Regions from separate parts of the Neobacillus sp. NPDC058068 genome, predicted to be linked through region 2. Evidence: riboswitches for the same ligand, from Rfam matches in the RefSeq annotation. Region 2 holds a riboswitch; each other region holds the start of a gene.

Region 1 (7,021 bases), on a different contig from region 2:
CGGGCATATCCACCGTTGGATCGACACTGAACGAGACAAACTCAACAGGAAGATCTTCCTTCCTGATGGCATCACGAAGTTCAGTCATACTTGCTGTCATCGGAGGACAGACCGTTTCGCAATTCGTAAATACGAAGTCAGCGATCCAGATTTTCCCCTCTAGGTTTTTCGAGCCGAATGGCTGCTCGTTTTGATCTGTAAATGTAAATGGTTTGATTTGATAGGGTATATCTTTGTTCATCCCGCATGCTGTTAACAAGATAAAAGATAGCGGGAGTATTAGTAGACATATTTTTCTCATCATGCTTGTTTCTCCTTGGTAGGTGGCCCGTTTACAATAGGACGGCCTTTTAATTAGACACTCCCTCGAATTGCCGAGCTATTCTTCATAGAAAGCGGGAATTTGAATCATAACAATCGTCCCCTCCACAGGATCGCTTGATATCGAAAAAGTACCATGATGCAAGGTAACAATTTGCTTCACGATCGAAATACCTAATCCAAATCCACCGGTAGATCGGCTACGTGCCTTGTCTGTTCGAAAAAAACGTTCTCCGATTCGAGAGAGATCTTCTTTATTAATGACATTTCCTTTATTGGTAACACGAAATACCATCATTTCAGCTTCTGCTCGTAACTCCACCTTTACTTCACTTGCGGGCGGCGAATATTTTATCGCGTTATCAATAATATTATAAAATACCTGCTCTATTCGCTTCGTATCCCCACAAATAATAATGTCCTCATGAATGATCATTTGGGTTTGAATATTCTTTTGTGCCAGGCGAATCTGAAAAAGGTCGATCGTGTCAAAGAGAAGCTGGGCAATCGCAATTGGTTCCTTTTCTACTCCATACAAATTTTCTTGCAAATAATTCAAATCAATCAAATCATGAACAATTTTGTTTAATCGCTCCGTTTCTTTTTCAATTGTAGTTAAATAACTTTCGGCTTCCTCTTTAGAAGAATATAAATTTTGTTTAAGTGCTTGTGTATAACCACCAATATACGTTAATGGTGTCCTTAATTCATGAACAACATTTGAAATGAACTCTTTTTTCCGTTCTTCTTGCTTTTCCAAAGATGAACTCATTAAATTGAAGGCTTCCGCAAGTTGACCGACTTCATCCATTTTATCTGGGTCAAGCCGACTTGAGTAATTTCCGTTTGCTACCTCTTTAGACAGTTGTTGAATGTCCGTTAATGGCTTGAATAGGGAATTTCGAATTCTATTCACGACAATAAACAACAAAATGAAATAAATACTGCCTACAAGAATGAGGATGGGAATACTCCCTTGAAAAACTTCTTGCATGGCCGCTAGCGGGACATAGATAAATATCAGCCCAATCAGCCCGTTATCACTCTGAATAGGAAACACTGCCCCAACAATATTTCGGTCCATTTCTTTCACATGACCTTCTTTAATAATATAGTTTCCCTGTGCTAATTTCTTCTGATCACTTTGTTTAATCAAGTGTTCACCGTCAATGTTATAAGGAAAATGATCATCAAGCTCTTCAAAACTACTAACGACAATCACTTCATATTCAGAAACAACGTTAAACCAATGGATTTTATCAATGATTTCATCATTTAATGACCCATAATGAAAATGGGAGGCGGTATTTTCTCCTTGATAAATCACCGAATCACGGATGCTTTTTAAATATAAGTCTTTGTAAAGAAAATGAAGGAAGAGAAAAGAAAAGAAAATAGTGCAGGCAATAATCGCTAAAATTAGGACAAATACTTTCTGACTTAGAGTAAACTTCATTGTCTTCACTCATTACACCTCAAATTTATAGCCTTTCCCCCAAATGGTTTGAATAAGACTGCTATTACTTTTTAGTTTCAAGCGCAATGTCTTAATATGTGTATCTACCGTCCGTTCACTGCCCGTGTATCCATAGCCCCAAATCGAATGTAACAGCTGTTCTCTGGAAAACAATTTCCCTTTATTTTTAGCCAGTAAATGAAGCAACTCATACTCTTTTAGCGTTAGGGACAGGGATTGGCCATCAAGCATGGCTGTATGTGAATCAATATCTAAGATAAGTGGGCCAAACATGAATCGAGTCGCTGGCAACGAGGCAATCTTTGCTCTCCTCAATACTGATTCTATTCTCGCTAGGAGTTCACCAGGATGAAACGGTTTGACGATATAATCATCGCCACCAATTCTTAATCCATACACCTTATCCCATTCCTCTCCTTTAGCCGATAAGAAAATAAGGGGAATATCTTTAATTTTTTTCACTTCTTCCGCAAAAGTAAAACCGTCCATATATGGCATCATGATATCGACAAGCATAAGATCCGGCGCTTTTGCTTTGATTTTTGAAAGAGCTTCTATTCCGTTAGCTGCCTGTACAACGGTATATCCTACATTTTGTAAAAATGTTTTCACCAATACTCTCATCTGTTCTTCATCATCTACGATCATGATCGTAATATCCATCCAAGATTATTCCTCACTTTTTAGTTAGTAATATAAGTATCATAACTAGCTTACCAATAATTTGTGAAGTTTTATTGAAAAAATTAACTATGGAAATGTCAGGGATATTCGAAATAACAAAAGAAGTTTGTTTAGAGAAAAACTGTGAAATAAAGAGCAATGTTGATTTTATAACCTCGTTGATTGGAGCGGAAATCAACAGCCCATTTTAAAACATCAATAAAAATAAAAAACTTCACTTTTTTATCACAAATTCCCTTTATGATAAAAGATAGCTAGAGAATACAGGGCAATCATCTAGAAGGCTATTAATTTTACTAAGAGGAGAATAAGAAATGAGAAATCCATTAAAGAAAATGTTGAAGGTTTTGTTACCAACCTGTTTAGGACTATTTTTGTTTGGTAGTATCGCTAGTGCACATGTTACCGTAGCACCAAAAACTTCCATGACAGGTGCTTGGGAAACTTATACCTTAAAAGTTCCAGTTGAAAAAGAGATTCCAACAACAAAAGTCACCATAAAAGCACCAACAGGGATAGAAATTATGTCCTATCAACCTGTACCAGGCTGGAATTATAGCTCGGAAAAGGATGCGGCTGGAAAAGTCAAAACATTTACATTTGAGGCAACTGGTGAAGGCATCCTGCCAGGCCAATTTCAACAATTTACCTTTGTTGCAAAAAACCCTGATAATGCTACGAAAGCCGCTTGGGACGCCTATCAATACTATAAAGATGGCAGCATAGTGGAATGGACTGGTGACGAAGGTGCAGATACACCTCATTCCATCACTGACATCATTGCAGGTACGTCGACAGATCATCATGATTCACATAGCACCACACCTCAAGATAAAAAAACGAAAAAGGAAGAAACGAAGACCAAATCTGACAAAACTGATTCGCTTCCATTAATCTTATCGATTATTTCTGTTTTATTAGCTTTAGTAGCGGTTATCTTCGTAATCCGTAAAAAATAACTAATCATCCCAATCGTCTTGGATATAAACAAAGCCTTGATCTTCTTATGAAGAATCAAGGCTTTGTTTATATTTGATATATCTAGAAAAATATTCGTTCCGTTAACCATATACCGCCCAGTAGAAATGCAACGAGGGAACAAACGTTTACTGCTCTAGTAGAATATTTCCATCAAGTATTAGATGGTGCCTGGCACAAAAATACTTGAAATCTAAAAATATTTATACTATGATTGTTTATAGTTTAACATCTACATATTGTTATATTTTTTTAAAATTCAACTATATATTGTATTCACCTTAGGAAAAGATGCCGCTAGCGGCTTAATAGGGAATCCGGTGAGAATCCGAAACTGCCCCCGCAACTGTAATTGCTGACGAAATGAGCAAACCACTGTATGAGAGAGTTTATGAAAATAGACGCTTATATGGGAAGGGCTCAAAGTAGAATGACGCAAAAGTCAGGAGACCTGTCTTTCTTAAGTAGTTTCACTTCTTCGGGGATTGAGGAGATGAACGGTGGCAGCAAAAGGCAGGATGTCTTCTTTTTTCCTTTTGTGAAGTGATCCGTTTCATCCGCTCAAATCCCTTGAGCGGATTTTTTTGTTAAAGGGGATATGACGATGACTACAAAAGTAAATGATGAAATTCAATTAGTATTAGATTGTATCAAACAAGCTTCAGAAAGATACCAATTGGATACAACCATGCTTGAAAAACAAATTAGAGAAATGGTCGTGCCGGAGGCTGATGCCAACCAGCAAGCACTCCTCTATGCCGTCAATCAGATTGCCATGGACCAGCCCGATTGGACCTTTGTCGCGGCCCGTTTATTTTTAAAGGAATTGTATCAAAAGGCGGCCCATAACCGCGGATATGACCACACCTTAAAATACGGAGATTTCTTCCACCTTATTAAACAATTAACGGAAATCGGCATTTACTCTAATAATCTACTAAGCACCTATTCGAAAGACGAAATCGATGAATTAGCAACAGAGATTGAGCCCGAACGGGATACTCTATTTACTTACATCGGGTTATTTTTACTAGCCGATCGCTATCTCGCTCAAGATCATGAGCGAAATGTTTATGAACTGCCGCAAGAGCGCTTTATGATCATTGCGATGACAATTATGCAGAATGAACACTCGGCTCACCGCCTCAAGCTTGTGAAAGAAGCATATTGGGCGCTAAGTCATCTCTATATGACCGTTGCGACGCCAACACTCGCGAACGCCGGCAAAAGTTTCGGCCAGCTATCCTCTTGTTTCATTGATACCGTTGACGATTCCCTTGACGGTATTTATTTAAATAATTGGGATACTGCGAGGTTGAGTAAGGATGGCGGCGGCATTGGCCTCTATTTTGGAAAAGTCCGCGCCCTTGGCTCTGATATTAAAAAATTCAAAGGCAACTCTTCAGGGGTTGTTCCGTGGATCAGGCTGGTCAATGATACAGCGGTAAGTGTCGACCAGCTAGGTCAGCGGCAAGGCGCGATTGCTGTATACTTGGATGTATTTCATAAAGATATTATGAATGGCTTTCTTGATTTAAAAACGAATAATGGTGATGAGCGCCGTAAAGCCCATGATATTTTTACCGGTGTGACTATACCCGATCTTTTTATGAAAAAACTGCAGGAAACAGATGAGAACGGCAGAAGTATCGGCGAGTGGCATACCTTCTGTCCCCATCAAGTAAAGCAATATATGGGCTGGAAGGATGAAAACGGGACCCTGCTGGGACTCGAGGATTTTTATGATGAAACCGATCAGCATTATTTTTCAAGAAAATATGAAGAGGCCGTGAATCATCCGTTGCTTCCAAGGAAAACGTACCGGGCGATGGATATTATGGCGCGGATCATGGTATCCCAGCTTGAAACGGGTACCCCTTACATGTTCTACCGTGACGAAGTAAACAGACAAAATCCTAATAAGCATCTGGCTGGGGTCGGTCGCACCTCGATTTATTGCAGCAACTTGTGCACGGAAATTGCGCAAAATATGTCGGCAACAACCATCATCAACGAATACCAGGATGAAGACGGGAACATCGTCATCGTTCGGAATCCCGGTGATTTCGTCGTTTGTAATTTGTCTTCTATTAATCTCGCAAAAGCGATCCCGGCCAATATTCTTGAGCGATTGATTCGCATTCAAGTAAGAATGCTGGATAATGTGATTGATTTAAATACCATCTCGGTTGGACAGGCTCAGATAACAAATCAAAAGTTCAGGGCCATTGGTCTCGGAACGTTCGGATGGCATCATCTGCTTGCCCTCGAAGGCATGCACTGGGAGTCAGAGGCCGCGGTGGGATTGGCTGACCAACTGTATGAGGACATTGCTTACTATACCATCCGCTCCTCTAAAGAATTGGCAATCGAAAAAGGCGCCTATCGGGAGTTTCAAGGATCTGAGTGGCAAACGGGGGCCTATTTTGAGCGGAAAAATTATCGTTCGGAAAGATGGCTGGAGTTACGGGAGAAGATCAGTGAACATGGAGTCCGCAACGGCTGGTTAATGGCCGTAGCTCCTAACTCATCAACGGCGAAAATCGGCGGCTCCACAGATGGCATTGACCCCATCTATTCAGTTGAATATGCGGAGGAGAAGAAAAATTTTAAATTCAAAGTCACTGCCCCGGACTTGAATCATAATACGTACCTGTATTACCGCCGGGCAAGACATGAATTAGATCAAGTATGGAGCATTAAACAAAATGCGGCCCGGCAGCGCCACATCGACCAAGGGATCAGCTTTAACCTTTATGTTCGTCATGATATCAAAGCCAAAGAATTACTGAACCTTCATTTGGAAGCTTGGAAACATGGGCTAAAAACAACGTACTACATTAGAAGTACCTCACAAGCAGAAATAGCAGAATGCGAAGCGTGCCAAAGCTAGCACAGGCTTTGCCTTTTAACATAATCGAACTAGCAAAATAGTCAGGAGGCTTTTTAGATGGATATTCATGCACCATTATCAAAAATAAAATTGTTGAACCCGGAGTTTCCTAATAAATCAACCGGAATTATTAACGGCGAGTCTTCCGGCCTGCTGAACTGGAATGATATTGCCTACCCGCAAATGTACGATTTGTATCAAACATTATTGGGGAATTTTTGGAAGGCGCAGGAAATTAATATGCAGGATGATATCAAACAATGGGATCTGCTCAGTGCGACCGAGAAAGATGTTTTTTTAAGAATTAATACCCAGTTGGCCTCACTCGATAGCCTGCAGACACCCACGATGACACAGGTGATGGATTATGTCACGGATTCCAGCTTTAAAGCGATTTTTGCTGTCATTGCCCAGCAGGAAGCGGTGCATAACGAATCATATTCATATATTCTTAGTTCACTTGTACCTTTAAGTGAGCAGAATGCTCGGTTCAATCAAGCGAAAAGTGACCCCATCGTACAAAAACGGAACCAGTTGATTTTGCAGGCTTATGAAAGCTTTCGCGAAACCCCGACACCGCAGCATTTATTTCAATTAGCGGTCAATTCGATAAATCTCGAGGGGATTTATTTCTATGCTGGCTTTGCCTTTTTCTATCATCTTGCCCG
Region 2 (7,021 bases):
ATTCCACCGTTTTTCAAAAAATGCGATCATCGTTCCAATCCATCTAACAGGATGCGGCCAATGAGGAGGATCTCCGATAAGGATATCAATAATATAGGCAATTGAAATTGAGATTAGATGATAGAAAATCATCTATATTTCCTCTTTTGGGATTTTTCTATCGCTTCTGTCGTACACATATATACCGCTTTACTGATTAGCTTTCCTAAAGGAGTAATCGTCCCGGCAAATTCTAATACTTTCCCGGTTTGGGTGGCAGCAATCAAGATACTATCCGTTGAGGTACCCGTCGCAATGGTTCCGGTGACTTCATCCACCACCATTAGGTCATGCAGCGCCTTCACCTTTGCTTCAGTTGCGGTCATAATGCTTTGAATAAAAGCTTCCTCCGTTAACTCGCCGTTAACAAAAATCCATGTATTGATTGTGCCGGGAGTCATTTGATAGGAATGGTGCTCACTTTTCGAAGCATCGATCGCGTTTCCAACCCCCGCGGTGACAACAACAAAGACCGAGAAGTCGCCCTGTTCGAACCGCCCAGAGACCATATCCTCGGGCCGTACTGCTGTCATCATGCCCACGGTTTCAGATGGTTCAAACCCCTTAGATGTTAAAAAAGAAGCCATTTCCACCCGGTGGTCGTCACAGTTATAGTCCTTGCTGACATGTCGATTAACAAATGTATGATGCCAGCCTGTTCCCGAGCCAACTACACCCGAAGACATGGTTCGTAATGGAGCCGGCGATTTTAGGTCGATGAACTCATTCGAAACACGTAACATCGCTTCATTAATTTCAATCATTTTTGCTGGCCGCTGCACTTCCGGCAGTAACACCAGCTGCGGCGCTGCCACCTTTGGATGAGGATGTTTCTGAACTTTTGTCTGATAAACGTCTCTTATTCGATCCTCTCTAAGCACCTCATTGGGAATATGATGGATATTGATCGTTCCCTTTTCAAGCAGGAGCAAGCGATCGCAATACAGTCCTGCCAGATTTAAATCATGGAAAATCGAGATAACCGTTAATCCTTTTTCTGCCGTCCATTGTTTTAAAAGGTCAAGCAATTCTTTCTGATACGATAAGTCCAAGTGATTTGTCGGTTCATCCAGCAACAGAATTTCCGGCTCCTGCGCCAGAGCTTGAGCAAGAAATACCCTCTGTTTTTCACCGCCGGACAGCTCCTGAATATTTTTATGTTGAAATGAGGCAATCCCGGTCTGGTCCATGACCCGTTGCACGATTGTCTCATCCTCTTTAGACCAAGTTTGAAACCAGCCTTTTTGATGGGCATATCTTCCAAGTGAAACGGTTTCTTTAACTGTATAGGAAAAGGATTGTGAGGAATGCTGTGATAGAACCGCAACAAGCTGCGCCAGCTGTTTGATTCCGTATTCCTGAAGCCGATTTCCACTAATTAAAATCTCGCCTTGTTTTATCGGCAAGATACCGCTAATCATTTTTAACAGTGTTGTTTTTCCGCTTCCATTTGGTCCTAAAATCCCGAACAATTCCCCTTGTTCCACGTCAAAGGAAATGTTCTTTAATACAATTTCATCCGAGTATCCACCTGAAACATGTTGAACGCTAAGCACTTTCTAGCCCCTTCTTTCCATCCTTTTTCTCTGGAGCAGGATTATGGCGAATACTGGCGCCCCAATTAAGGCAGTAATCACCCCAATCGGTAATTCGGTTGGAGAAATAATCGTGCGCGACAGAAGGTCCGCAAGAATTAAGAATCCGCTTCCGGTTAAAATCGAGAGCGGGAGGAGATTCCGATGGTCAGGTCCCCATAATATTCTAGCAAGATGCGGAATGACTAAACCAACAAAACCAATGGTGCCTGACACCGCAACCGCGGCCCCTGTTAAAATCGATCCGGCCGTTAGGATAATCAGCTTTCTTTTTTGAACATTGACCCCTAAATGCTGGGCCCGTTCTTCCCCAAACGACATCGCATTTAATTCTTTGGCATTAAAAATCAGTATCGCTGAACCGATAATAAAAAATGGCAAAATGATTTTTATGTATTCCCAGCCCCTCATCGATACACTACCTAACAACCAGCCAATAATTTGCCTTAGCTCATCACCGGTCAGGGCAATCATAAGGGAAATAAATGCCCCTAAAAAGGAGCTGAAAATAATCCCCGTTAAGATAATTGTTTCTACTCTCATCGAGCGCTCAATTTTCCGGGCAAAAGTAAGGACTAAAAAGATGGTTAATAAGGAAAATAGGATGCTAAGCAATGGTAATGTAAAGATACCTACAAACGGGATCGAGAGATGAAAAAACAGGGTTAGAACCGCACCTACTGACGCCCCTGAAGAAACACCTAAGGTATACGGATCCGCTAACGGGTTTCTTAGCAGCCCTTGAAAGGCCGCTCCTGCAATGGCAAGAGCCGCCCCTACAAGGCCAGCTAAAATCACTCTAGGCAAGCGAATATTCAAGACGATACTTGAATACATCGGGTCAATTAACGCGAGGGCATTTGCCCCAAATACCTTGGCAATGATAATTTGAATTATTGTTTCCATCGGAACCGCAACCGTTCCAACTGAAATCCCTAATAAAATCGAGAGGACCAGAAAAGTCCCCGCTAGACAAAAGGCTAAATACTTATTATTTAAAAACTTCAGGATAGACAGCCTTTGCAAGATCTTCTACTCCTTCAACAATCCTAGGTCCTGAGCGGGTAACACGATCAGAGTCTACATCGATTACCTGCTTATTTTTTACAGCGTTGACCGTTTCCCAGCCTTTTCTGCTTAAAACTTGCTCAACCGGATTTTTTACATAGTATCCGTATGTAGTGATGATGACATCAGGATTTTGTTTAATCATCGCTTCTTGGTCAATTTTGATCCAGCCGTCTTGATTATTAGCAATGTTTTCCGCATTAATCAAACCAATCATTTCATTCATAAATGTTTTATTACCAGGTGTATAAATGTCTGGAGCTGGCGATACTTCCACAAATACCTTTTTCTTTTCTTTGATGTCTTTCGTCTTCGCTTTAATCTCCGTTAATTTGTCCTTCATCCCTTTGATGATCTCATCAGCCTTGTTTGTTGCACCCGCAGCTTTCCCAATCATACTAATGGAATCATACACTTGGTCAATATTTTGGGCATCATTGACAACGAGGACTGGAATTCCCGCATCTCTTAACTGCTGCAGGCCTGCTTCAGTATTATGAGCCGAAGACGCATGGGCTAACACTATATCCGGATTTAAGGAAATGATTTTTTCTAAGTTTATTTCCTGCGCGCCGATTTTCTCTTTTTTCGTTACTTCTTCTGGGTAATTATCGAAATCGGAAACGCCGACAACTTCTTTTCCAAGACCTAACGAATAGGCAATTTCCGTATTGCTTGGGATCAGCGAAACAATCTTTTCAGGCTTCTTCTCTAAAACAACCTCTTTACCTAAAGCATCTTTTACGGTAACCGGAAAAGCGACTTCTGTTTTCTTTTCGACACCCGCTTTGCTTTCATCTTTCACTTGCTCCTTTTTTTCAGCACAACCGGCTAAAGCTCCTACTGTTAATAATACTACTAACAGTATCGCATACAATTTCTTCATTTTTCTCCCTGCTTTCTGTGTAATAAACTTTATGCAACAAAAAAATAGCTCAACTTGCGCCCAACAAAAAAACATCTTCATATGACATGAAGATGTTGGGATGAGTAGATTCAAATTACAGTATTAAGTAAAAGGAGTCTAGCCTTCAACACCTCCCTATCCGCGTAGGTTTATTGGCGTACAAGAATTAGGCAGGTTTCCTGGCTCATGATCATCGCTTCCTATGCCTTCCCATCGATTCGACAGTGACATCCTATAGGTTGCTCCCATGTACAGTGGCGGGACCGCGTTGGCTTTTAACCAAACTTCCCTTTTAAGCTTAAAATCTTTCAAAAAGATTTCAGCACCTAATTTGAAATATATTTTTTGTTATATCTATTATATAAAGAAGTGGAATGATTTGTATATGTTTTTATACGATAATATTTTTTATCGATCCCTTATCCGTAAAAAAAAAAGCTTGCTTACTGTTCGATATTTCTGCATAAATTTTAAGAAGCATTGTTTCATCACCGCCAGTTAGGAACTTCACCTGACCACGAAGGAATTATTAAAGGAGAAGCTGAAGCTCCTCCTAAAATTAATTTCCATTCATTCTATTTTTTATAAGTCTTTACTGGCAAATAGATATCAAAGTGAAGGTCCCCTGCTAAATTTTGATATTTATGCTCTTCTTTAAAGATTTCAAGACCTAATGCTTGGTGATCTTGGTCATAGCCGTATTCTTCCATCCATTTGTACATTCGATGATATGTATTTTCAACATCCTCTATCCTGCCTTTATGAACGCCGAAGACATAATTTTTCCTGGGAATCGTAAAGCCAACCATACCATCCGGAATTTCATCAATTACATCAACAGGAGTTGTAACATAATAGGTAATCTCAGTTTCCCTAATATGAAATGGAGCAATCAACACTTCTTCTTTCTTTTGATAGGGTACCTCTTCGAGTCGTCCCCTCAATTTAGTAAAAAGACTTGGAATCTTTTCCACTTGCGAGTAAGTACCATTCCAGGAAATTCCTACTACGTTCATCTCTTCTTTTTCAATTACTTGGATAGCCAAGCAAATCCCCCCCTTTTATATGTATCTTATTCCTATAATTCTAATAATATCCCGAAAAATCCTGCAAAGAAAATTCGACGAAAAAATTAACTTTATAATTTTTAAATAATAAAATGGAAAAAACAAGCAGCCTATCTCAATAAGCTGCCTGTGTAGTAATTATTTTAAAATACTTTGTGGAAGAGCCAAATTTAAGCCTTTTGCCACCTGCTCGCCATACTCTGGGTCCGCTTTATAAAAATGCTGAATTTGTCGAAGCTTGATGTCATCTCTCTCAACCGGCTTCATCGCTCCGACGACAGTTTCCACCAACCGTGCCCGTTCTTCTTCTGACATTAAACGGTAAAGGTCGCCCGCTTGTGTGTAATGGTCGTGTTCATCATATGGAACCTGTTCAGCCGCACCTGTAATCTGGAAGGCTGTCTGTTTATACTCAGGTGCTTCCTTAGGTCCGCCATAGCTGTTTGGTTCATAGTAAACGGAACCGGCGCCATTATTATCAGAACGCATCGAACCGTCACGTTGATAGTTATTTACTTCCACTTTTGGCCGGTTAATCGGGAGCAAATTATGGTTCGGTCCGACACGATAACGATGTGCATCAGAATAAGCGAAAATACGGCCTTGGAGCATCTTATCCGGCGAAGCTTCAACACCAGGGACCATGGTTCCTGGGGAGAATGTTGCCTGCTCCACTTCTGCAAAGTAGTTCTCAGGGTTGCGATTTAGCACCATCCGGCCTACCTCTATTAACGGATAATCTTTATGTGACCAGACCTTTGTGACATCAAATGGATCAAAACGATACGTTTCGGCATCTTCAAATGGCATGATTTGCACATGCAGCCTCCACGCCGGGAAATCACCCTTTTCAATCGCATTAAACAAATCTTCAGTATGGTAATCCGGGTTTTCACCGGCCAATTTGCCTGCAACCTCATTCGTCATGTTTTGGACGCCCTGTTCCGTTTTAAAGTGATATTTCACCCACACGGCTTCCCCGTCCTCATTCACCCATTTAAAGGTATGGCTTCCATAGCCATTCATATGACGAAGGGAAGCAGGAATTCCGCGGTCACCCATTAAGTATGTAACCTGGTGTAACGATTCAGGTGATAAGGACCAGAAATCCCAAATGGCATTCGGATTTTTCAGATGTGATTTTGGATCTCTTTTTTGCGTATGAATGAAATCAGGAAATTTAATCGCATCACGAATAAAGAAAATCGGGGTGTTATTTCCGACAAGATCATAGTTTCCTTCTTCTGTATAAAACTTCACTGAAAATCCGCGTGGATCTCGGACAGTATCTGCCGAGCCCAGTTCACCCGCTACAGTTGAGAAGCGAATAAACATGGGTGTCCGCTTTCCAACCCCATTGAATAATTTGGCCTTAGTGTAGGTTGACATGTCATTTGTTACTTCAAAGTAACCATGGGCACCGGCACCTTTGGCATGAACAACACGCTCAGGTACACGTTCGCGGTTAAAGTGTGCCAATTTCTCAATTAAATGAACGTCTTGAATCAATGTTGGCCCTCGCATTCCTGCGGTCATTGAATTTTGGTTGTCACCGACAGGAGCTCCGGTTCCTGTTGTTAACTGCTTGTTTTCTTTACTCATTACCTCACCTCGTAAACTATTTTTTAATGATTAACTACATTATAATTTAAACATAATAATAATCAATACTTATTTATAATTAATGTTATAAAGTATTAACTATTAACCAGATAACATGTACCCACTACTACATAAGTATTAAAAAATAAGGATGTTATTCCAAAATTACCGAATAACATCCTAAAATTTTCGTATAAATTGGGAAGATGGATTTTTAATAAATTAAAAAATAGTTTATACTGGTCATAATACTGTTTATAGGAGGATTTTTTATGAGTGAATCTAATCAATCACAGCAAAATGAAGCGCCAAAGAAGAAAATTAGCTTACAAGAAGCGATGAAACAGCAGCTTGAAAATAAGAAAAACAAATCAGCAGCCGGAAATTCAAACGCAAATGGCTCACAGGCAACCAAAAAGCTGCAAAGCCAGCAGACGAAAAAAGTGAGTAACTCTCGGAGAAAAATGGGTGTCTAGCGGGAAAAATAGAAATGATATTCTCCCGGGTGCTTCTGTCAAAATCGTTCTAAAAGCAGATCAAAGAAGTGGCAAACTTACAGCTGGGGTCGTTAAGGACATATTAACCAAGTCCAGCTCTCACCCACATGGCATTAAAGTAAGACTGACAGATGGACAGGTTGGCAGAGTCAAGGAAATTAATAATTAACAAAAAAACAGACTCCAAATTCATTTGGAGTCTGTTTTGGTAATTATGCTTTATGGACGTTTACCGCTTGTGGTCCG
Region 3 (7,021 bases), on a different contig from region 2:
TCGATGGTGAACGATACTTGATTGAGTGCATGATGGGAGGAATCCGGATATTGAAAGCTTACGTTGTCTATCTTGATATACGCCATCTTAGTTGTTCCCCTCCTTCAACGATTAGTGGAAAACTGACGAGCAAGAAAAAGATTCCATAATAAAGCCAATCCAGAGAGGTAAATGTCAGCGTGCCTAGTTCAGGATAGATGGTTAATACCCCATGCTTTTGCTTAGCACCGACAATGCCGATCATGGTTAATCCTAAGAGAACAATCATCATTCCCCATTCCTTTGCCGTCATGAGAAAGGTTTGATAGCTTGTCCGTTTTCTTGATAAGCCATATCCTCTGGCTTTCATTGACTCTGCCGATTGCAGGGCCTCTTCTAAGGACCAGGTCAGAAGCTTCTGCATATAAAGCATGCCTACTTTTGCCCTTGTTTTCACAGTGCCTTGGGACATGGAATAATTTCGAACCTTTTGAACTTCATAAATTTCCCGCCATCTGCGAATAAAAAGCGGGACAAAGCGAATGGTGAGCATCAGCAGTAATCCTAATTGCGGCCAAACCTTTGAAAATAAAAACATAAACTTTCTGCCATTAAGGACGTGGTTAAACGATAGAAAGAGCACTAAAATACTAATAAGCATGAACGCCATGACGACACCATAAAGTAAGGCCTCAAGTGTAATCGGGTTATCGCGGAAATAAAATAATATGTTCGAACCGCGATGGACAAAAAATGGATTTAGGATCATGACAATCAATCCCATCACAATAAAAAAGGGAAAGGATTTTTTTACTTTTTCCTTATTCCCATGCAGGAGATTAATCAGAAGGAGCAAGATAATTGCTGTTATCAGGAAAATCGGATGTAAAAAAAGCATGACATTCAAGCCTACACATCCGTAATACAGCAAATGTATAAACGGATGATGATTCTGTGTGGATGTACTCATGTCGACACCTCCTTGAAAAATCAGACCACCGCCACTAACTGGCGGTGGCATAAACGTGAACTAGTTCGGCTACTGCTGGTTTCTACAGCGAATCATTATCGGAACGGCTTAAGCTCAGCGCCAAGATCCTTTCCTAAATCAAGCGTATAGAGCCATTCAATTCGATCGCCATTTAAAAGTGGTATGACACCGGCACCTCTATTTGGAAAAATGCCATTTACTCTGAACATCCAACCACTTCCTTGGCCTTTATCGAATTCGAATAGGTTATCAATGCCTTCAACGTAAGCCGTGGCCCCAGTCCCTCCGCGAAAGGACATGGGGATTTTCTTCTCTCTTGTCATCTTTATTAGCACATCCAGCACGGTGTCTCCTTCTTTAATCTCCACTGTGGTTGCAGGTAGGATTGTACCGGTTTCTTTATCGGCCATGATGGACAAAGAAACTTTTGATAAAGCAGGTGTTTGTGTATCACTTGTATCTTTTGGTTTGTCACTCTTCTCAGGATTTTCATTCTTCTGCTCACCATTAGCAATCGTGGGGGATTTATCACTGCTGGTCTTTGGCGATGGCTGACTGGTTTCTTCCTGTTTAGAAGAAGAGACTGTTTGCTTTTTCTCAACTGGTTTTTGTGTCGATGGCACTGTACTATTCTTTGCTGGTGTACGATCTTTCGTGCTACTTGCCACGCTATTACTTGCCACACTATTACTTGCCACACTATTACTTGCGACGTTATTACTTGCCACATCAACCTGCTCAGCTTCATTACTTTCCTGTATTTCCGACTTATCCTCATCTACTTTACTAGCTTTATTCTTTGCCGGAATATCTAGTTTCGTTTGTTCCACTACAGGAGCTGACTGGTCTGCTGCTGCATGGCCATTTTTATCCCCAAACCCATAGACCAGACCAATGATCCCTATCGTAACTATAAATATAGAAAAAATAGATAATAAAAGTTTAGTAGAACGTTTCATGAATGAGCCTAAAAAAGGCTTCCCTCCCTCCATTACTTGTTCATTTTTAGCTTAAGGTTCCTCAGGCTGTATATAACAGCTCCGATTAGGGTTAACAAAGCACCCAGCAAAATCAAATTCCATTGTTGGGATGCTGTCTTTGGCAATCCATTTCCTGTGCTGGAATTCGTGCTCACTGTTCCCGTTTCAACACTTTGACCATTGTCCTGATTTGGCTTGATACTGTTGTCAGGGTTGTTCGTGTCAGTTGTTTCCGGTTGGTCAGTGGTGTCCGGCTTGTTATCGCTAGGATCTGTCGGCTGTTCATTGTCAGTTGGATTGCTACCATCTGGGTCATTCTCTGCAGGCGGAACATCTGGGTCATTTCCAGCCGGCGGAACATTCGAATCATCGTTACCAATTTTTTCGTAGGTCACTTGATAGGTTTGGATGGTTGTGTCCTTCTTACTAGAAGCAGTAACGGTAATGGTATTTAACCCTTCACGTAACTGGAGGGTATAATGCCCCTCGGCATTGGTTGCAAGGTCAGAATCGTTGAAAGTGAGCGTATGCGTGATATTCTCCCCTTTCCCATTTAAGGCAGTAACAGTAATGTTTAACTGCTCATCATTGACCGTTTGACCGTCTTCTACCCCCTCAACGGTAATGGTCGGTTTAGTTTCAGGTGGAAATTGATAAAGGTATCCTCCTTCTTCCAAAAATAGCTTGTAGGCTACTAATGCCTGTAACGCTTGTTCGGTTGCCATCGCATCCGCTTTATTTTGTGATTGAATATGTTTAAAGCCACCGTCCGTATATTGGAAGCTTAATAAATGACTAAGTAAATTATTTCCCTCTTTCGTAAAAGCGGCTGAGGTTGGATCGATCCCTGCACTGGACAGGGCGATTATGACTTGTGATGTTGTTTCACTGGAAACGCCGCCAACAAAGGGGTCATTAAAACCACCATTTGTTGCTTGTTTTGCTGATAAAAATTGAACAGCACGATCGATGGTTGTCCTCACATTCTCTTGAGACTTATAAGGAGCAATTGCTATTAACGCCATTGCCGTCATATCGTAACTTGGGCTCGTCCCAAATAATGACCAGCTTCCGTCTGCATTTTGGCGGGACAGTAGTTCGTTCAATAATTTTTCTTTCGTCCACTTGGCATTCGCTGGAATATCAAATGGTTGACTATCTAAGGCAATTAAGGCAAATATGGGGCCGTTAATCCCTTGTGCGGTCATTGAATCCGTTCCAGGGGTCCAATCAACACTATTGTAGATTTTCTCGACTAGATTCATCCCATACAGATTCGTTGGATCTTTTCCAATCGCCGAAGCCGCGATCACCAATCTCTCAACATCAGTGATTTTTACCCGACTGGCATTAATGACTTGAGAATCAAGTGTCGATAAAAAGTGATCCTCATAATAACTAGAAGGGACTTCCTCGCCTGAACGGGCGATGCCAACCGCTTCCCATTCGCTATTTATACCTGATTGCGATTGTTTAATACTATTTACAGCACGAGCTATCGCTGTATTAATAGTTGAGAGATTACTAGTTTCTACCTCATTCTGCCCAGCAGCAGCTACTTGAGCGGATGTGAAAACAGGAATAGTAAGTGAAAATGTTAATACTAAGGTGATGATAAAGGTGGAAATAAAATGTAATTTACGCAAAATCAAACCCTCCTCATGAATTTTTATATAAAAAAAGCCTTGATTCTCCATAAAGAAGATCAAGGCTTTGTTAATATCAAATATAACTGGATAACGGAAAACACCAATATATGCATACAAACTAAGCTTCGCCTTTTCACGGAAGGTTCCACAAAAATACATTTTGGCAGTTCTCCTGACTTTTGGGTCATTGCTTCCTCCTGCCTTCCCGAGTATGTAACTCAGTGACATTGAATAGAAGGTTGCTCTCCAATTACAGTGGCCGGACCGTTCATGATTCTCACATGATTCCCTTTTCATTTCTTGCATTCTTATCGTCTGCAAAAAAACCAATATGCAATACTATGTAATTGTCACAAATTAGCATAACCCATTTATCGCAACAATTCAATGGGATATTGGTAAATATTAGAGGGACTGCTAGTCGCGAAAAATTTATTGTCAAAAAAACAAAAGACGCTTGTCCCAACGTCCCACTATTGCATTTTATAAAGGACGTATCCTGTGAAGAGCTGGAAGAGGTCGGTGAATTTTTTGGGATTTTTGTTTGTTAGGATTTCGATTCTTTGCAGGCGATAGGCTAAGCTGTTTCGATGGATATGGAGTTCCTTTGAAATCGCATTCATATCACCGCTATGTTTAATATAGCAGATCAGTGTTTCCATCAGCTCATGGCCTTTTGGATTTTCATCCAGTTCCTGATAAAAATCTCTCATCTCGTCAAAGGATATATCCTTATTTGTTAAATAATCAATAAATGTTACGTCCTCGTAAAAGCTGCATGCTGGGGGGAATTGCATTTTTTCGGTAATTTCAATGGCTCTTTTTGCCTCTTTTACAGATTTGGCCACATGAGTAGAACCTGTACCGACACCGATTTTCGTATCATCCTCTGAAATGGAAACTTGCAATCTTTTTAAAATATTACGATCACTTGGCACAATAAATAATACGGTGTTTTGATTTAATCTAAACGTATATTCCTGATCAAGTAAACTAGGTTCCTTTGGGATGTGTCCCTGCACAATCACTGCTTTTCTCATAAGACGCATATTAATCCCGATTGCCTCGCCGTCATTGATAAAGGCAGCATCATATTCTTCGTTTCGAAAGACCCATTGATACAAAAACTCTTCCTTCAATTGCTCTTTAATTCGTCGCTCTTTAAATAAAAACTCCTGGTTAATTAATAATTCCGAAGTGACGCGAACTAATTCAGCGAACGGCCCAACGATAGTTGGATCCCCACTGATTCCAATCACACCAATCAATTTATTTCTAAAGTGGATGGGAATGTTGACACCCGGTTTTGAGGGACCTTCTGAATGATAGATTGAAATAATCTTTTTCTGTTCAATCGCTGAAATCGCCCCTTGATGATAGGTGCCGATTCTTTGGGGATCACCGCTTCCAATAATTAAGCCCACTTCATCCATAATATTTACATTATAGGGAATGACCTTCATCACCTTATCCGCAATCTCTTGAGCGAGAATTTTGTTAATTTTCATCGGGTTAACCTCCTTAACTATGAATGAGAGTTTGAGATTATGACAAGAATGCATTGTGTATTTGCCCAAAAAATATCGAATTTTCTTATTAATTTGAATGATGATATATTTGTAAGACAATTATACAATAAGAAATGTAAACGGTTACTAAAAAATGCACTGGAAGTAATAAAATTGTTCATTTACCGTCACGTAATCGCCACTTGACTTATTTCCATTGCCAGAAACATCTATGAATCTAAAAATTTATTGTTCAAATGACCAAAAAAGGAAAAATAACCTTAGTGAACTGAACGAAGATTTTTTCTCCCAAACCGTTTATGATATGAATGTGAAAAGATTCACAATCTAAGTGTTTTCCACAAGAATTCTGAGTTAGTTGTAAGACAAAAAGAGCTAGGAGGAGCCAACGATGTTTAAGCCAAAAGGGGTCATTCCCGCGTTAGTTACACCATTGGACAAAGATGGGAAACTAATGGAAGATGCACTAAGAAAAGTCATTGACTACACCATTGATGGTGGCGTTCATGGGTTGTTTATACTGGGAAGCAGCGGTGAAATTTACGGGCTGACACCCGAACAAAAGCGCCGGGTTGTAGAAGTAACAGTGGAACATACCGCTGGCAGGGTCCCTGTTTATTGCGGGGCGAGTGAGATTACGACAAGAGACTGTATTCAAACAGCTCAAATGGTTCAAGAAATTGGCGGTGTTTCCGCTCTGTCTGTGCTTACTCCTTATTTTATGACACCAACACAGCAGGAGCTGGCGGAACACTTTAAAGCGATTGCCAAATCAACGGACCTGCCGATTATCCTTTATGGGAATGAAGGCCGGACACAGGTGAAAATTGATGTGAAGACATGTGAGGAACTCAGCAAGGTTGACAATATTATCGGGATTAAAGACTCAAGCGGCGATATGACGAAAATGGCCGAGTATTTAAGAGTAACCGATCGTGAAACATTTTCAGTCCTAGCTGGCCGTGATACGCTCATCTATGCAGGACTTTGCCATGGAGGAAGCGGTGCCATTGCCAGCACCGGAAATATTGCTCCTAAACTAGTATCCGATATTTACAATACATTTATGGCTGGCGACTATCAAAAATCACTTGAACTGCAATTTAAACTGGCACCATTAAGACTAGCGGTTGATAAAGCCACTTTCCCTGTCGTTTTAAAAGAGGGCTTAAGAATGGTTGGGATTGATGTTGGCTATGCCTTTGCGCCTGCAGCCGAAATGAATCCTGAAAGTAAGCAGCTTTTGGTAGATGTTCTTAAAGATTTAGAATTATATCAATCTATTTAACTCCCTTTGAAAGGAAGAAAAGACAATGCCATTATTATATGTTGCCTTAGCCGTCGCCCTCATTTTAATTTTGATGATGCCGATGAAAATGAATGGATTTATTGCCTTAATCGCTGCCGCTTTACTGGTTGGTTTTCTCCAAGGAATGCCGATGGACAAATTGCTTGGATCCATATCAGGCGGTATCGGCGGACAACTGAATAGCTTGATTTTGATTTTAGGCTTTGGTGCGATGTTAGGGATGGTTATGGCTGATTCCGGGGCTGCCCAGCGGATTGCCAATACCTTAATTGACAAGATGGGGATCAAACGAGTTCAACTTGCGATGTTGATCGCGGCTTATATCCTTGGAATTACGATGTTCTTTGAAGTCGCATTCGTGTTATTGATTCCGCTTGTCTTCACGGTTGCTCGTCAAACAAAATTGAACTTGCTTTGGATCGCGATTCCAACAGCAGTTGGATTATCTACCACACATAGTTTCCTCCCTCCGCATCCAGGACCTGCGGCTGTTGTAGGGGTTTTTGGTTCAAGTATGGGATTAACGCTATTATATGGTCTCATCATTGCTATTCCTGTAGGCGGTTTCATCGCGATGCTTTGGC

What was found. Region 2 has a riboswitch for cobalamin ahead of ACFVSW_RS13710 (ABC transporter substrate-binding protein). Riboswitches for the same ligand answer to the same signal wherever they lie in the genome.
Region 1: it holds a riboswitch for cobalamin, as region 2 does, so the genes downstream of both, ACFVSW_RS04995 (ribonucleoside-diphosphate reductase subunit alpha) here and ACFVSW_RS13710 (ABC transporter substrate-binding protein) in region 2, are expected to answer to the same signal.
Region 3: it holds a riboswitch for cobalamin, as region 2 does, so the genes downstream of both, ACFVSW_RS05045 (hypothetical protein) here and ACFVSW_RS13710 (ABC transporter substrate-binding protein) in region 2, are expected to answer to the same signal.

What each region holds. Positions count from the first base shown of each region.
Region 1 is NZ_JBHVSI010000003.1:152,296-159,316, reverse strand. Features, by position in the region: gene ACFVSW_RS05015 (SCO family protein) at 1-304, opposite strand, end outside; gene ACFVSW_RS05010 (sensor histidine kinase) at 380-1,777, opposite strand; gene ACFVSW_RS05005 (response regulator transcription factor) at 1,790-2,461, opposite strand; gene ACFVSW_RS05000 (YcnI family copper-binding membrane protein) at 2,797-3,441, shown strand; cobalamin riboswitch at 3,733-3,932, shown strand; gene ACFVSW_RS04995 (ribonucleoside-diphosphate reductase subunit alpha) at 4,065-6,353, shown strand; gene ACFVSW_RS04990 (ribonucleotide-diphosphate reductase subunit beta) at 6,411-7,021, shown strand, end outside.
Region 2 is NZ_JBHVSI010000010.1:171,490-178,510, forward strand. Features, by position in the region: gene cbiB (adenosylcobinamide-phosphate synthase CbiB) at 1-132, opposite strand, end outside; gene ACFVSW_RS13700 (adenosylcobinamide amidohydrolase) at 129-1,595, opposite strand; gene ACFVSW_RS13705 (FecCD family ABC transporter permease) at 1,599-2,660, opposite strand; gene ACFVSW_RS13710 (ABC transporter substrate-binding protein) at 2,626-3,588, opposite strand; cobalamin riboswitch at 3,762-3,954, opposite strand; gene ACFVSW_RS13715 (GyrI-like domain-containing protein) at 4,185-4,655, opposite strand; gene katA (catalase KatA) at 4,815-6,278, opposite strand; gene ACFVSW_RS13725 (hypothetical protein) at 6,551-6,754, shown strand; gene ACFVSW_RS13730 (YwbE family protein) at 6,747-6,944, shown strand; gene ACFVSW_RS13735 (cold-shock protein) at 6,988-7,021, opposite strand, start outside.
Region 3 is NZ_JBHVSI010000003.1:162,506-169,526, forward strand. Features, by position in the region: gene ACFVSW_RS05030 (ABC transporter ATP-binding protein) at 1-86, opposite strand, end outside; gene ACFVSW_RS05035 (energy-coupling factor transporter transmembrane component T) at 68-949, opposite strand; gene ACFVSW_RS05040 (DUF4430 domain-containing protein) at 1,045-1,929, opposite strand; gene ACFVSW_RS05045 (hypothetical protein) at 1,962-3,596, opposite strand; cobalamin riboswitch at 3,745-3,945, opposite strand; gene ACFVSW_RS05050 (CdaR family transcriptional regulator) at 4,073-5,107, opposite strand; gene dapA (4-hydroxy-tetrahydrodipicolinate synthase) at 5,520-6,416, shown strand; gene ACFVSW_RS05060 (gluconate:H+ symporter) at 6,442-7,021, shown strand, end outside.